One region of the Cupriavidus sp. USMAA2-4 genome, then DNA from elsewhere that is predicted to be linked to it. Evidence: predicted binding sites of a transcription regulator. Region 1 holds the regulator's gene; each other region holds the start of a gene.
The links. Region 1 encodes sigma-54, which starts transcription at its own class of promoters, with help from an activator protein. Its sites were predicted from a motif close to TGGCANGNAANCTGCTTT; they were not measured.

Region 1 (4,991 bases):
CCACCAGCTTGAGCTTCATCTTCCGGCGCACCGCCGTCTCGCCGAAGATGGTCTTGATGTCGAGCAGGCCCAGGCCGCGCACCTCGAGCAGGTTCTGCAGCAATGGCGGGCAGCGTCCTTCGACGAAGTCCGGACCCAGGCGCACGAAGTCGACCGCGTCATCGGCCACCAGGCCGTGGCCGCGCGAGATCAGTTCCAGGCCCAGTTCGCTCTTGCCCAGGCCGGATTCGCCCATGATCAGCACGCCCATGCCGAGAATGTCGAGGAATACCCCGTGCATGGTCACGCGCGGCGCCGAGATGCGCGACAGGTAGAGGCGCAGGTGGTCGATCACGGCCGCCGAGGATACCGGCGTGGTGAACAGCGGTGTGGAAGAGCGCGTGCAGCGCAGTTCCAGGTCGGGCGGTGGCTCCATGCCGTCGGCGACCACCAGGAAGGGCGGCTCGAGCAGGATCAGCTCGCCCATCTGCCGCTTGCGCATCTCGTCGTCCAGCCGCTGGTAGTAGGTGATCTCGGGTTTGCCGAGGACCTGGATGCGGTTGGGGTGGATCAGGTTCAGGTGGCCCACGAGGTCGGCGGCCGAGGTGGCTTCGCGGGCGAAATCCACGTCGAAGGCGCGATCCGCCCCCTCGAGACCCGCCACCCATGAGAGTTTGAGGTCGGCTGCGTTGTCGTCGAAGATGGACTGGGAAGAAACGCCGGTGAGTTCCATGCGGGGGAGTCTGGTGGGGCTGGAAAGCGCTAGGACCCGCCGCCGGTGCCTTGGCCCGCGCCTGCGGGCGGAGCGCCGGTCAGGGATGCCATTCGGTCAGGAGCTGGTGCACGGCTTCGGGCGTCGGCAGGGTGGCCAGGCCTTCGCGCATGTCGCGGTCGGACAGCAACTGGGCGATCTCCGACAGGATCTCGAGATGTTGCTGGGTGGCCTGCTCGGGTACCAGCAGGAAGATCAGCAGCGACACCGGCTTGCCGTCGGGCGATTCGAATGGGATCGGCTCGGCCAGACGCATGAAGGCGGCCAGCGGTTGCTTCAGGCCCTTGATGCGGCCATGCGGGATGGCCACGCCCGCGCCCAGCCCGGTCGAGCCCAGCGACTCGCGCGCGAACAGGTTGTCGGTGACCGTGGCCCGCGCCACGCCATGGTTGTTCTCGAAGAGGAGTCCGGCCTGTTCGAAGACGCGCTTCTTGCTGGTGACGCTGACGTCGAGTGTGATGTTGCCTGGCGGCAGCAATTTGGCCAAACGGTTCATGGCAGGTGCGCAGGGATTCCAGATAAGCGGCCCGGTGCGCTGCGCGCCCGGCCGGGTCAAAGAGGCGGAATATCCGCTCGCTCCGCCGGTCGGGCGCCGGCATGCGGAGTATCGGACCATTATAGAGCAGCCCGCCCGCCTTCTTGTGCGGCGCGCAAGCCGCGGTCCCGGCGGTAGCGGCGACTCATGTATTGGAGAGCATACACTGCGTCGCGCCACTTGCGAACTCCCCCGGACGAGGGCGTGTACGGGGCGTGCACGCGAGCCGGTCCGCCAAAAGCAAAAAACCGCGCTTTATGCGCGGTTCGTGGTCTGGCCCTTGTGCTGGTGGCCGACGGGCGGCCTCAAGGCAGATCAGGCAGATTGTTCTTATTGTTTTCTCTGGCTATTGCTGCATCTGTGCGGCAGCCATCTGGTACTTCACGGATTCCCGGTCGTGGCTCTGCACGCGGTCCTTGTACCGGATGACCTGACGGTCCAGCTTGTCGACCAGTGCGTCGATCGCCGCATACAGGTCTTCGTGGTGCGCCTCGACGAAGATGTCCTTGCCCTTCAGATGCAGATTGATTTCCGCGTACTGACGCCTGTCCTTTTCCTTGTGGTTGTCGACAGAGAGCAGCACGCTAACGCCGATGACTTGATCGAAATGCCTGACGATACGCTCCAGCTTCGTTTCCACGTACTCACGCAGGGGTGGCGTGATGTCCAGGTGGTGTCCACTGATCTTGAAGTTCATAGCGCTTCTCCTTCTGAAAGAGCCACACCAGGCAGGCGATGCGGCTCGGCTACAAAGACTTGCGGAGATTGACTGCCGGGATCTTCAGCGCTTCTCGGTACTTGGCGACCGTCCGGCGCGCCACGACGAAGCCCTGATCGCCCAGCAATTCGGCAATTCGGCTGTCGGACAGGGGATTCTTCGGGTCTTCGGCTCCTATCAGTTGCTTGATCAAGGCTCGGATAGCCGTTGATGAAGCAGCGCCGCCCGTTTCCGTGGACACATGGCTGCCGAAGAAGTACTTCAGCTCGAAAGTGCCCATGGGGGTGGCCATGTATTTGTTAGTCGTCACCCGAGAGATGGTTGACTCGTGTAATCCCAGTGTATCGGCAATCTCCCGCAAAACCAAGGGGCGCATCGCAATTTCACCGTGGCTGAAGAAGTTCTTTTGACGCTCGACAATGGCCTGTGCGACACGCAGGATGGTGTCGAAGCGCTGCTGGATGTTCTTGATCAGCCAGCGGGCTTCCTGCAGTTTCTGCTGCAGGCCGGCGGCACCGGATTCGCCCTTGGCGCCGCGCAGGATCTGCGCGTACATGTCGTTGATGCGCAGGCGCGGCATCACGTCGGGATTGAGTTGGGCGATCCAGCCACTGCCGCTCTTGCGCACGAACACGTCGGGCACGACGAAGTCGGCCTGCGGACGGTTGTAGGCGTGGCCCGGATACGGTGCCAGCGAGCGGATCAGGTCATGTGCTGCCTTCAGCGCCGTCTCGTCCACCTGCAGCGCCTTCTTCAAGCGCGTGTAATCGCGCGCGGCCAGCAGTTCCAGGTGGTGGTTGACGATGCCCAGCGCCAGCTCGCGCTGCGGATGCGACAGCCGCCGCAGCTGCAGCGCCAGGCATTCGGCCGCATTGCGCGCTCCCACGCCGGGTGGATCGAAGCTCTGCAGCAGGGCCAGCATGGCCTGCACTTCCTCGATCTCGAACTCCAGCTCTTCGGGCAGCTCTTCGCAGATCTCCTCGAGCGTGGCGCTGAGGTAGCCGTCGTCGTCGAGCGACTCGATCAGGAAGATGGCCAGGCCCTTGTCGCGCGCCGAGATCTTCAGCGGCGCGAGCTGTTCCATCAGGTGCTCGCGCAGGGTCGGCTCGGCGTCGCGCAGTTGCAGCGGCGCCTTCTCGTCTTCGTCGCCCTGGGGGCGACGCGCGAAGTCGTCCAGGCTCCAGTCGCTGCCGTAGTCGTCGGCGCCGTCGCCGAAGCGCTCTTCATCGCCGCCGCCCTCGTCGCTGCGTGCCTCGCCATTGCCCTGCGCTTCGGCCGGGGCCGGCGCGGGTGCGCTCTGCACGTTGATGCTGCCATCGGCGGCCACCCGCAGCGGGCTCTCGATCCAATCGTTTTCGCGCTCGAGGAGAGGGTTTTCGATCAGGGCCTGCTCGACTTCCTGCTGCAGTTCGAGCGTGGAAAGCTGCAACAGCCGGATCGACTGCTGAAGCTGTGGCGTCAGTGCGAGATGCTGGGAAAGGCGGAGCTGAAGCGAAGGTTTCATGCGGCCTATTCTATGCCCATCCGCAGCGCGATGGAACGAAAATTGCTAACGTTCCTGCCGCTTTGTCGCGGTCCCGCGCCGGCGAGGCGCGGCCACCGCATCACATGCGGAAGTTCTCGCCTAGGTAGACCCGGCGCACCGATTCGTTGGCGATGATTTCCTGCGGGCGGCCCTCGGCCAGCACCGCGCCCTCGCTGATGATGTAGGCGTGGTCGCAGATGCCCAGCGTCTCGCGCACATTGTGGTCGGTGATCAGCACGCCGATGTTGCGCGCCTTGAGGAAGCTGACGATACGCTGGATCTCGCCCACCGCGATCGGGTCGACACCGGCGAACGGTTCGTCGAGCAGGATGAAGCGCGGGGCCGAAGCCAGCGCGCGCGCGATTTCCACGCGCCGGCGCTCGCCGCCCGACAGCGACAGCGCGGGATTCTGGCGCAGGTGGGCGATCTGCAGGTCGTCGAGCAGCGCGTCCAGGCGGCGCTCGATCTCCTGCGCCGACAGCGGCTTGCCGTCGACGATCTGCAGCTCCAGCACCGCGCGGATGTTCTCCTCGACGTTGAGCTTGCGGAACACCGAGGCCTCCTGCGGCAGGTAGGACAGGCCCATGCGCGCGCGCTCGTGGATGGCCAGGCCGCTCAGGTGCAGGCCGTCGAGCACGATGTCGCCTTCGTCCAGCGCCACCAGGCCGACGATCATGTAGAAGGAGGTGGTCTTGCCGGCGCCGTTGGGCCCCAGCAGGCCGACCACCTCGCCGCTCTTGACGTCGAGCGAGACGTCCTTGACCACCGTGCGCGAGCCATAGCGCTTCTTCAGGTGGCGTACCGTCAGCGTGCTGCCGCCGGCGGACTGGCCGTTGCTGGCGGTGGCGGCGGGGGCGGTCTGGGTATCGGTCATGAGGGCAGTGCGTTGGGAGCGCCTGGCGCGCTGGATGCGTTGCGTTCGGCTGGGTTCAGGACTTGGACGGCGCGGGTGCGGGCTTCAGCTCCAGCGGCGGCGCTGCCGGCGCGCTGGCCGGCTGGCGCGGCGAGAGCACGGCGCGCACGCGTCCCGAGGAGGTCACCGCGCCTTTGTCGCCGCTGCTGCTGGCCGTGTAGTACTCGTTGTTGCTGTCGTAGGTGATCACGGCGCCGCGGATCTCGTCGATCTGCTTGCCGCCCGCCAGGCGCGCCATGCGGGCCTGGCCGATCAGCTTGGAGATGCCTTGCTTGCCGTCGTACTCGATGCGGTCGCCCCAGCCGTCGATGTACTCGTCGACGTTGTCGCGCTTCTGGCGGATATAGGCGAGCTTGCCCGGCTTGGCCGTGGCGATGGCGTACTGGTAGCCCTCGGGGTCGGTGCGCAGCTCGGCGGCGTCCGACTTCAGCACCATGGTGCCCTTGGTCAGGACCACGTTGCCGGTCAGCGTGTAGACCTGCTTGACGTCATCGTAGCTGGCGTTGTCGGCCTCGAGCACCAGCGGCTTGTCGCGGTCGGCGCGCTCGG
Region 2 (4,991 bases), on a different replicon from region 1:
CCATGTCCCAGTGCAATGCGCGGCTGGTGCGCGGCAGGCCGCTGGACCGCGTCCTGCGCGGCGCCTTGCTGGTGCCGTGCGCGGCGGGCCTGGGACTGGCCGGCGCCAGCCTCGCGGGCTGGGCCACGCTGCCGGTGCTGCTGGCGGGCTTCTTCCTCTTCATCGCCGCGCTGGGCTGCATCCTGCCCAATGCCTCGGCCATGTCGCTGGCCCACCAGGGCCATCGCGCCGGCACGGCCTCGGCGCTGATGGGTACGCTGCAGTTCTCGCTGGGAACGCTGGCGGGCGCCGCGGTCAGCCTGTGGCATGACGGCACGGCGCTGCCGCTGGCGGTGGTGATGGGCGTGTGTGGCGTGGGTGCCGTGCTGATGCGCGCCTACGGATGCCGCGGGGCAGGGCACCCCTGACGGGCGCGCGCCGGGTAAGTCGAACGCGCGTTTGGCGCGGGCCCGCAGGCTCAGGCCGCGGCCTGTACCGGTACCGCGGAGGCGCCGTTCTGGACCACCACCATCTGCGCCGGCATCGGTGCCGCGAAGCCGGCCTGGCCGAAGGTGTCGCGGATCACGCGGTTGGTGTCGAAATAGACCTGCCAGTAGTGGTCGTTGTTGCAGTAGGGCCGTACCGCCAGCACCGGTCCCACCAGCGTGAACTCCAGGATTTCCACGTCGACCGGCGGCTCCGCCAGCACGTTGGGGATGGCGGCGAGGCGTGCCTTGAGCAGCGCGGCCGCTGCGGCCGGGTCGGTGCTGCCGGCGAGCTGGGCCTTGAGTTCGACGCGGCGGTAGGGGTTGGCGCTGAAGTTCTGGATGGTGTCGGCGAAGATCTTGTTGTTGCCGACCACCGTCAGCACGTTGTCGGGCGTATCGAGCGTGGTGGAGAACAGGCCGATCTCCTTGACCGTGCCGGTGATGCCGCCGACGGTGACGAAGTCGCCGACCTTGAAGGGGCGCAGCACGATCAGGAAGGCGCCGGCGGCGAAGTTGGCCATCAGGCCGGACCAGGCCATGCCGATGGCGACGCCGGCGGCGGCGATCAGCGCGGCGAAGGTGGTGGTCTGGATGCCGAAGTAGCCGAGGATGCCGATCACCAGCACGACGTTGAGCGTGACGGTGACGATGGAGCCGACGTAGCGCAGCAGGGTGGAATCGACCTTCTGGCGCGACAGGGATTTCTGCACCAGGCCGACGACGAAGTGGATCAGCCAGCGGCCGACGATCCAGAAGGCGAGGGCGGAGAGTATCTTGACGCCGAACTCGGTGGCGTAGGCGGTAACCGTTTCCTGAAATTTCTGCAGCGTTGCGGCATCCATTGGCGTGTTCTCCCGGCTGGCTGGACAGAGATCGATCCCGGATCGACGGATCGACGGATCGACGGATCGATGCGGATTCCTGCCTGCCGCGGCGGTGCCGGGCAGGCAAAAATCATTATTGCGCTGCCAAAATCGGAAGTTCAAGCAAACAATGGTAAGGCGCCGGGCGGCCTGCCGCCGCCCGGCGCCTGCCTGCCTTTGTCTGCCGGTTCTCGTTTACCAGTTGGTCTCACGCTCCGCGGTGGCGGAGATGCGGTGCAGCGACAGATCGGCGCCGTTGTATTCGGCTTCGGGATCGAGCCGGATGCCGACGAACTTCTTCAGCGTGCCATAGACCACCGTGCCGCCGACCAGGGCGATGACGATGCCCAGTACCGTGCCGATCAGTTGGGCCAGCAGCGATACGCCGCCGATGCCGCCCAGCGCGCGGGCACCGAAGATGCCGGCGGCGATGCCGCCCCAGGCCCCGCACAGACCGTGCAGGGGCCATACGCCGAGCACATCGTCGATATGCCATTTGTTCTGCGCCAGCGTGAACAGGTAGACGAACAGCACACCGGCAACCGCGCCGGTGGCCAGCGCGCCCAGCGGGTGCATCAGGTCCGAGCCGGCGCAGACCGCCACCAGGCCGGCCAGCGGGCCGTTGTAGGCGAAGCCCGGATCGTTGCGCCCGGCCCACCAGGCAGCCAGGGTGCCGCCCACCATGGCCATCAGCGAATTGATGGCGACCAGCCCGCTGATCTTGTCGATGCTCTGCGCGCTCATCACGTTGAAGCCGAACCAGCCCACCGCAAGCACCCAGGCGCCCAGCGCGAGAAACGGGATGTTCGACGGCGGATGCGCGCTGATGCGCCCATCTTTCTGGTAGCGGCCGCGCCGCGCGCCCAGCAGCAGCACGGCGGGCAGCGCGATCCAGCCGCCCACGGCGTGCACCACGACCGAGCCGGCGAAGTCATGGAAGGGCACGCCGGTCAGCGTGGTGATCCATTGCTGGACGCCCAGGCGCTGGTTCCAGGCGATGCCTTCGAAGAAGGGGTAGACGAATCCGACCAGTACGAAGGTGGCCATCAACTGAGGCGTGAAACGGGAGCGCTCGGCAATGCCGCCCGAGATAATCGCCGGGATGGCCGCGGCAAAGGTGGCCAGGAAGAAGAATTTCACCAGTTCATAGCCGCTGTTCTGTGCCAGCACGTCGGCGCCGACCATGAAATTCACGCCATAGGCCACCGTATAGCCGATGAAAAAATACGCAATAGTGGAAACCGCGAAATCCACCAGGATTTTGACCAGGGCGTTGACCTGGTTTTTCTTCCGTACCGTGCCCAGTTCGAGAAAGGCGAAACCGGCGTGCATGGCCAGCACCATGATCGCGCCTAGCAGGATGAACAGGGCGTCGGTGCCGCTCTTCCAGTTGTCCATGAGTCCCTCATGCTCAAAATAGGCGCATGGGTATGCAAAAAGCGTTCCAAGTTGGGGCCGGTCGCACCATGGCATGGTGCAGACGCACCGTAGTGGGGGTTGTGGCGGAAGTCCCGGGACAAGCCGCCGCATCGAGGCGGGTCCGTGCGCACCGATTCGGAGCGGCCTGCTTTGGCTTTGTGCACCTAATCGGGGCGCAGCGCCAGAATGGGGCGTGCGCCGGGCGCGCCGGAGCCGGTCCGGTGCATGGCCGCCGACGGGGAGACCAGACCAGGCGGGGAGACGCATGGCCTGCGTTCATCGGCGGACGCATCGGCGGCATCGGTCGCACCGGAGGCGCCGATCATGCCGGCGTCATTGCCATTGTTTGCATTCCGGGACGCGTGCGAATAGCCCTGCCAGCTGCCTAAATCCGCTACAAAGGCGCGCCGGCGAAGGATTTGCGGGTTTTTTTCGTTGCGTCGGTGCCACTGGGGATTGCTCTCGGCGCAAAGGGCAGATTAGACTGCGCCGATCGGTGAACTGCCGCCTGGAGGCGGGGCCGGTGAAGACGACCAACAAGGGAAATCAGCCATGAATAAAGGTGAACTGGTATCTGCCATCGCCGCGGACGCGGAACTGAGCAATGCTGCAGCAGAGCGCGCGCTGAATGCCGCGCTGGACAATATCAAGAAGGCAGTCTCCAAGGGTGACTCGGTGACGCTGGTGGGCTTCGGCAGCTTCAGCTCGGGCAAGCGCGCAGCGCGCACCGGCCGTAACCCGCGCACCGGCGAGACGATCAAGATTCCGGCTGCGAAGACGGTCAAGTTCGCGGCTGGTCAAGGTTTCAAGGACGCTGTGAACAAGAAGAAGTAAGCCGTCCGCGGTTCATGCTTCGCGATAGAGCGGCCTTTGCGGCCGCTTTTCATTTTGCGGCGCGATGACGCCGCGCCGTGTCACGGCCGGCAGCCTGTTCCGGCGGTACACTGGCCGGGCCGCGCCCTGCGGGCGCCGACCTTTCCTTGGCACCAGGTAGCATCATGAACGAATTGCCCCACCAGCTTTCCATGACCGTGCTGATGACGCCGGACATGGCCAATTTCTCCGGCAATGTGCACGGAGGCACGATCCTGAAGTATCTCGACATGGTGGCCTATGCCTGTGCCAGCCGCTATGCCGGCAGCTACGTGGTCACCCTCTCGGTGGACCAGGTGACCTTCCGCCAGCCCATCCACGTAGGCGAACTGGTGACCTTCCTGGCGGCGGTCAACTTCACCGGGCGCAGCTCGATGGAGATCGGCATCAAGGTGGTGACCGAGAACATCCGCAGCAAGCTGGTGCGCCACACCAACAGCTGCTATTTCACCATGGTGGCGGTCGACGACGACGGCAAGCCGACCGAGGTGCCGCCGCTGCAGCCCCGCGACAAGGTCGAGCGCGAGCGCTTCGCCGCCGCTCAGCAGCGGCGCGCGCTGCGCCAGGAAATGGAGGCGCGCCAGCACCAGATCAAGGCCGCCCCGGCGGCCTGAGGGAGACGCGATGCGCACCATTGCCAGCGTGCTGGCCGCCGGCTTCCTGCTGGCGGCCGCGGCGGCGCAGGCCGAGGAGATCGGCAGCGTCAGCACCAATTTCCGCGTGACCGGTTCCGACAAGGTCGTCATCGAAGCTTATGACGATCCGCAGGTGGCTGGCGTCACCTGCTATGTCTCGCGTGCGCGCACCGGCGGCATCAAGGGCACGCTGGGCATGGCCGAGGATCCGCCGGAGGCCTCGATCGCCTGCCGCCAGGTCGGGCCGATCGCCTTCAAGGCACCGCTGCGCCAGCAGGACAATGTGTTCTCGGAGCGGATGTCCATCCTGTTCAAGACCTTGCACGTGGTGCGCGCGGTCGACCGCAAGCGCAACACCCTGGTCTACCTGACCTATTCCGACCGCATCGTCAGTGGCAGCCCGCAGAACAGCGTCACCGCGGTGCCGGTCGAAGCGGCCACGCCGATCCCGGTCAAATAGCCGGTCGGCAGGGCCACCGCGCGCCGGCGCTTCCTGCCATTGGGGGGCGCGCCGGCGGGTGCCGCCGTCCATCCCATCCCGTCGCCTTCTATTGGCCTGCCGGCGCCGCGGCGGGCCACTGTGCCATGGCGGCAGCTTCCACGGCGCAGTCGCGCTCCGGCGCCAGGCCGCGCGTGCGCGCGGCGGCCAGTTCCTGCCGCGCCAGCGCCAGGTCGGCGCGGAACACCGGGTCGGCATGCAGGCGCGCGACCGCAGCGGCACCCATCACGCGGCC
Region 3 (4,991 bases), on a different replicon from region 1:
ACCTGCGCCTGGGCGTGTGGTGGCCCTCCTACCCGCTCGATGCCGGGCATGGCGCGCACGCGGTGCGGCGCCAGGCCGACCGCGCCACGCATCCCTGGCTGGGGCGCCTGATCGCCTTGTTCCGCACGCAGTACTACCTCGGCTGCGAACTGGCCGCGCGCTTCCACGGCACGCAGCGCGGCTGGCAGTACCTGTCGGATGGCGGCCACTTCGAGAACACCGCCGTCTACGAACTGCTGCGTCCCGAGCGCACCGTCAGCCTGATCGTGCTGTGCGATTGCGGCTGCGATCCGGACTACCGCTTCGGCGACCTGGCCAACCTGGTGCGGCTGGCGCGCATCGACCACGGCCTGGAGATCGCCGTCGACGCCGGCGCCGCGGCGGATCCCGTGCTGGGGCAGGTGTTCGGCGTGCCGGAGGATTTCCGCGCAGCCGCGCAGCCGGAGCCGGGGCCGGCCGGCGCCGGCAAATGCGCGCTGCTGCTGCAGGTCTTCCGTGCCGCCGATGCGCAGCCGCGCCAGCCCGTGTGCCGCATCGTGCTGCTCAAGCCGCGCCTGACGGCCTGCGCGCCGCTCGATGTCGCCGAGTATGCCGCCACCCGCCCGGCCTTCCCGCAGGAGCCGACCGCCGACCAGTTCTTCGACGAGGCGCAGTGGGAGAGTTACCGTGCGCTGGGCCTGGCCATCGGCGCGCGCGTATTCGGTGGCGGCCCGCACGGCGACGCGGTGGCGCGGACCCTGTTCGCGCTGTAGCGATGGCCGCAGGCCTAAGCCTTGCGCGCGCTGCGGGCGCGGGCGGCCTTCGCGCCGCCGGGTGCCGCCGGCGCGCTGCTGTCCGGCGCCACCACGCACACCGTGCGCATCACGGTCGCCTGGATCACCTCGCGCCAATGGGCGAGCGCCGGCTGGCTCATCATCGCCTCGCCAAGGAAGGCGCTCAGCGTGTGGTGGTTCGAGTTGTAGAAGTAGCCGAGCGAGGCGATCACCAGGTAGATGTCGCGCGCCTGTGAATCTGCACGGAAGGTGCCAGCGGCCTTGCCACGCGCGAGGATGCCGTCCAGCACCGACAGCGCATAGCGCGAGATGTCGCGCAGCCGTTCCGACTTCTTCGCATGCTTGCCCTGGCTCATGTTCTCGCTGGACAGGATGGCGACGAATTCAGGATGCTCGAGGTAGTAGTGCCAGACGAAGTCGATCAGCTGGGACAGTGCCCGCACCGGGTCCTCGGTATCGAGTTCCAGCTTCTGCTCGGCTTCGTTGAGCTGGGCATAGATGGTCTCGAGCACTTCGACGAAGAGTTTCTCCTTGCTGCCGAAGTAGTAATAGATCATCCGGTCGTAGGTCTTGGCCAGCGACGAGATGCGTTCCACGCGGCCGCCTTCGTAGCCGCGCTGGGCGAAGACCTTGATGGCTGCCTTGAGGATCTTGGCACGGGTGTCCTGTGCCTGCCGGGCCCGGGTTCCGGCTGCCGCGCTCTTTCTTGCGGTCGGGGTGCTCATATGTCAGCGGCGTGACGCCGCGTTGCTGTACGGATCGAGGCCGCCAGTATACCGATGCCATGCGTGCCGTCGCGGCTTCTCTGCGGCATGGCCCGCATGGCTTCCGGTCGCGGGCGGGAGGCCGGGCGCGCCGGTGCCGCACTCGGCACAGATGGCCGTCGTCGTCCGGAGCGTCGCGTGCCGGCCATGGGCATGGAGCTTGCTTGATGCCAGTCGAGTCGGCGTACGCCTGCCTGCCGATGTGGCAGGCAGGGCAGGTGCGCCAACCTGCTTCCCGCAACGCGACACCCGCTTTCGCCGATGCCATTGCCCGTCTTCCAATTCGTCCTGCGCGCCAAGCAACTCGAGATCGAGGGCCTGCAGCGGATGGCTGCGCGCATCGAGCTGGTGGACCTGATCGGCCGCCTGATCGACGCGTTGCAGCGCGAGCGTGGCGCCAGCAGCCTCTATGTGGCTTCCGGCGGCATGCGCTTCGGCCAGGAACGGCAAGACGCGACGGCTCAGGCCGAGCCGCTCGAGGCGACGCTGCGCCAGCGCTTCATGGAACAGCTCGATCCCGCCCAGGGCAGCTCTGCGCGCATGCTGTCGTTGATCGCCTGGGTGCTGCTCGACCTGGACACGCTGGCCGGGCTGCGCCAGCGCATCGGCCAGCGCGGCATCTCGGCGCATGACGCGGTGGCGGCATTCAGCCGCGTGATCGCGGGCATGGTCGAGCTGATCTTCCACCTGGCCGACGTGGCCCTGCAGCCGGGTATCTCGCGCCTGCTGGTCGCGCTGGTGCACGTGGTGCAGGGCAAGGAACTGGCGGGGCAGGAGCGCGCGGTCGGGGCCCAGCTGTTCGCATCGGGACAGTGCAGCGCCGATCCGCAGCAGCGCATCCTCCATTTGATCGACGCGCAGGAACGCAGCCTGCAGGTGTTCGAGGATTTCGCCGAGCCGAGCCAGCTCGCCTGGTGGCAGCGGCATCAACTGCAGCCGCACGTGGCGGCGCTGGAACGCCTGCGCCGCGCGCTGTGCACGGCAAAGCCGGGAGCCGCGCTCGACGGCCAGCTCAGCGAGAACTGGTTCGAGGCGAGCAGCGAGCGCATCGCCGGCCTGTGGCAGGTGGAGGTCGGCCTGGCGCAAGCGCTGCGCCAGGCCTGCGAGGCGCAGATCCAGGCATCGGAGCAAGAGCTGCAGGATTCCGAGGGCTTGCTGCGCCAATTGCGCGACAACCCGCCGCCCCATACCCACGCCGTGGCCTGTTTCTTCGAAGAAGCCGCGCAGGTCGAGGCGGTGCCGGTGCTGCCGGGCGTGGCGGATGGACCTGCCTCGGCGGTGCCGGGCGGCGCCGACCAGCCCACGGTGGCGGCGCTCAAGACCCTGCTGCAGGCGCAGTCCTCGCGGCTGGCGCGTGTCGAGGTGGAACTGGATACGGCGCGGCGCGCCTTGCACGAGCGCAAGGTCATCGAGCGTGCCAAGCGCGCGCTGATGTCGCGCCTGGGCATGAGCGAGGAGGATGCCTTCCGCGCCTTGCAGAAGGCGTCGATGGACCATAACCGCAGGCTGGTCGATGTCGCCGAGGCGACGCTTGCCATGCCGGAACTGGCAGCGCCGGCAAGCGGGCGCGCCCGGCCGCCGCACCGGAGTTGAGCGTGCCGGTGTGCGCTTACCGTGCCCCTGCACCGTATGTGTGCGGCGGCGGCACGCCTGCGCCCGTGCGGCGCGATGGGGCGGGCGGCGCCGGCCCTGCGGGTCGGGCACGGAACGTGCGTAAGGGCAGGGCATCAGGCTAATGATGGCTTGGTGAGGTTGCCCCCGTGCGCGGCGAGGCGAGGCATCGCGAATCGTGCGGCGCGGGCGACAGGAATACGTGGATAACGGCGTCCCGTCCACGCATCGGCTGCGGCCGGTGCGTGGACGCGGACGCTTTTTTTTCTTTGTCCTACCGCTCAGAGGAAATTCCGATGGCCTACCTAGCCCCTGCCGAGTTCGTCTCCAAGATGGTCGATGCCGGTGAGTCCAAGTTGCTCATGTCGACCCGGGATACCTTGATCCGCGCCTATATGGCCGGCGCCATCCTCGCGCTGTCCGCGGCCTTCGCGGTCAGCGTCACCGTCAACACGGGCAATCCGCTGGTCGGCTCGCTGCTGTTCCCGGTGGGCTTCTGCATGCTCTACCTGCTGGGCTTCGACCTGCTGACCGGCGTCTTCACCCTGGCGCCGCTGGCCGTGCTCGACCAGCGCCCGGGCGCCACCTGGGGCGGCGTCATGCGCAACTGGACCCTGGTCTTCGCCGGCAACTTTGCCGGCGCGCTGACCGTGGCGGTCTTCATGGCCATCATCTTCACCTATGGCTTTTCCGAAGCGCCCAACCTGATCGGCCAGAAGATCGGCAGCATCGGCGAGAGCCGCACGCTGGGCTACGCGGCCCACGGCGCGGCCGGCATGCTGACGCTGTTCATCCGCGGCGTGATGTGCAACTGGATGGTGTCGACCGGCGTGGTCGCTGCGATGATGTCGACCTCGGTGTCGGGCAAGGTCATCGCCATGTGGATGCCCATCCTGGTGTTCTTCTACATGGGCTTCGAGCACTCGGTGGTCAACATGTTCCTGTTTCCCTCGGGCCTGATGCTGGGTGGCCATTTCACCCTGATGGACTATCTGCTGTGGAACGAGATTCCCACCGTGGTGGGCAATGTCGTCGGCGGCCTGACCTTCGTCGGCGCGACGCTGTACAGCACGCACTACAAGACCGCGCCCAAGCGCGTTCCGGCTGCCCCGGCCAAGCGCGCCGCCGTCTGAGGCCGTGCGATGGACGCGCTGCGCGTGGCGGTCGGCCAGCATTCGCAAGCCGGGTGCAAGCGCGTCAACCAGGATTTCCACGGCGCCGCGCTGCCCGCCGAGCCGCAGCGCAGCGCCAAGGGCATCGCCGTGGCGCTGGCCGACGGCATCGGCAGCAGCGCCGTCAGCCAGGTGGCGAGCGCCGCGGCGGTGCGCGGCTTTCTCGAAGACTACTATGGCACGAGCGAGGCCTGGAGCGTGCGCCGCGCGGCGCAGTGCGTGCTCGCCGCGACCAATTCCTGGCTGCACGCGCAGAACCAGCGCGGCGATGCGCGCTTCGACAAAGAGCGTGGCTACGTCTGCACCTTCAGCGCGCTGATCTTCAAGGGCCGCGACGTCCATCTGCTGCACGTGGGCGACGCGCGCGTCTACCGCCTGCATGCACAGGCCTGGGAGCAGCTCAGCGACGATCACCGCGTGCGCCTGTCCTCGCGCGAGTCCTACCTGGGGCGCGCGCTCGGTGTGGGGCCGACGGTCGAGGCGGACTATCGCTGCTGGCCCGCCGAGGCGGGCGAGGTTTACCTGCTGGCCAGCGACGGTGCCTATGAATACCTCGACCACGCGGATGCGCGGCAGGCGCTGGCCGAGCACCCGGGCGACCTCGATGCCGCCGCCGCGAAGCTGGTCGCCATCGCGCTGGCGCGCGGCAGCCAGGACAATGCCACGGTGCA

Region 2: the regulator sigma-54 is predicted to act here: its motif matches at 2,760-2,777, upstream of BKK79_RS31730 (ammonium transporter).
Region 3: the regulator sigma-54 is predicted to act here: its motif matches at 1,687-1,704, upstream of BKK79_RS25925 (nitrate- and nitrite sensing domain-containing protein).

The regions. Positions count from the first base shown of each region.
Region 1 is NZ_CP017748.1:1,969,885-1,974,875, reverse strand. It holds gene hprK (HPr(Ser) kinase/phosphatase) at 1-712, opposite strand, end outside; gene ptsN (PTS IIA-like nitrogen regulatory protein PtsN) at 792-1,247, opposite strand; gene hpf (ribosome hibernation-promoting factor, HPF/YfiA family) at 1,633-1,983, opposite strand; gene BKK79_RS08610 (RNA polymerase factor sigma-54) at 2,033-3,508, opposite strand; gene lptB (LPS export ABC transporter ATP-binding protein) at 3,609-4,403, opposite strand; gene lptA (lipopolysaccharide transport periplasmic protein LptA) at 4,459-4,991, opposite strand, start outside.
Region 2 is NZ_CP017749.1:2,673,897-2,678,887, forward strand. It holds gene BKK79_RS31720 (Bcr/CflA family multidrug efflux MFS transporter) at 1-407, shown strand, start outside; gene BKK79_RS31725 (mechanosensitive ion channel family protein) at 458-1,309, opposite strand; gene BKK79_RS31730 (ammonium transporter) at 1,526-2,728, opposite strand; gene BKK79_RS31735 (HU family DNA-binding protein) at 3,302-3,583, shown strand; gene BKK79_RS31740 (acyl-CoA thioesterase) at 3,748-4,236, shown strand; gene BKK79_RS31745 (CreA family protein) at 4,247-4,717, shown strand; gene BKK79_RS31750 (acid phosphatase) at 4,806-4,991, opposite strand, start outside.
Region 3 is NZ_CP017749.1:1,319,207-1,324,197, forward strand. It holds gene BKK79_RS25915 (hypothetical protein) at 1-752, shown strand, start outside; gene BKK79_RS25920 (TetR/AcrR family transcriptional regulator) at 767-1,498, opposite strand; gene BKK79_RS25925 (nitrate- and nitrite sensing domain-containing protein) at 1,799-3,130, shown strand; gene BKK79_RS25930 (formate/nitrite transporter family protein) at 3,445-4,281, shown strand; gene BKK79_RS25935 (bifunctional protein-serine/threonine kinase/phosphatase) at 4,291-4,991, shown strand, end outside.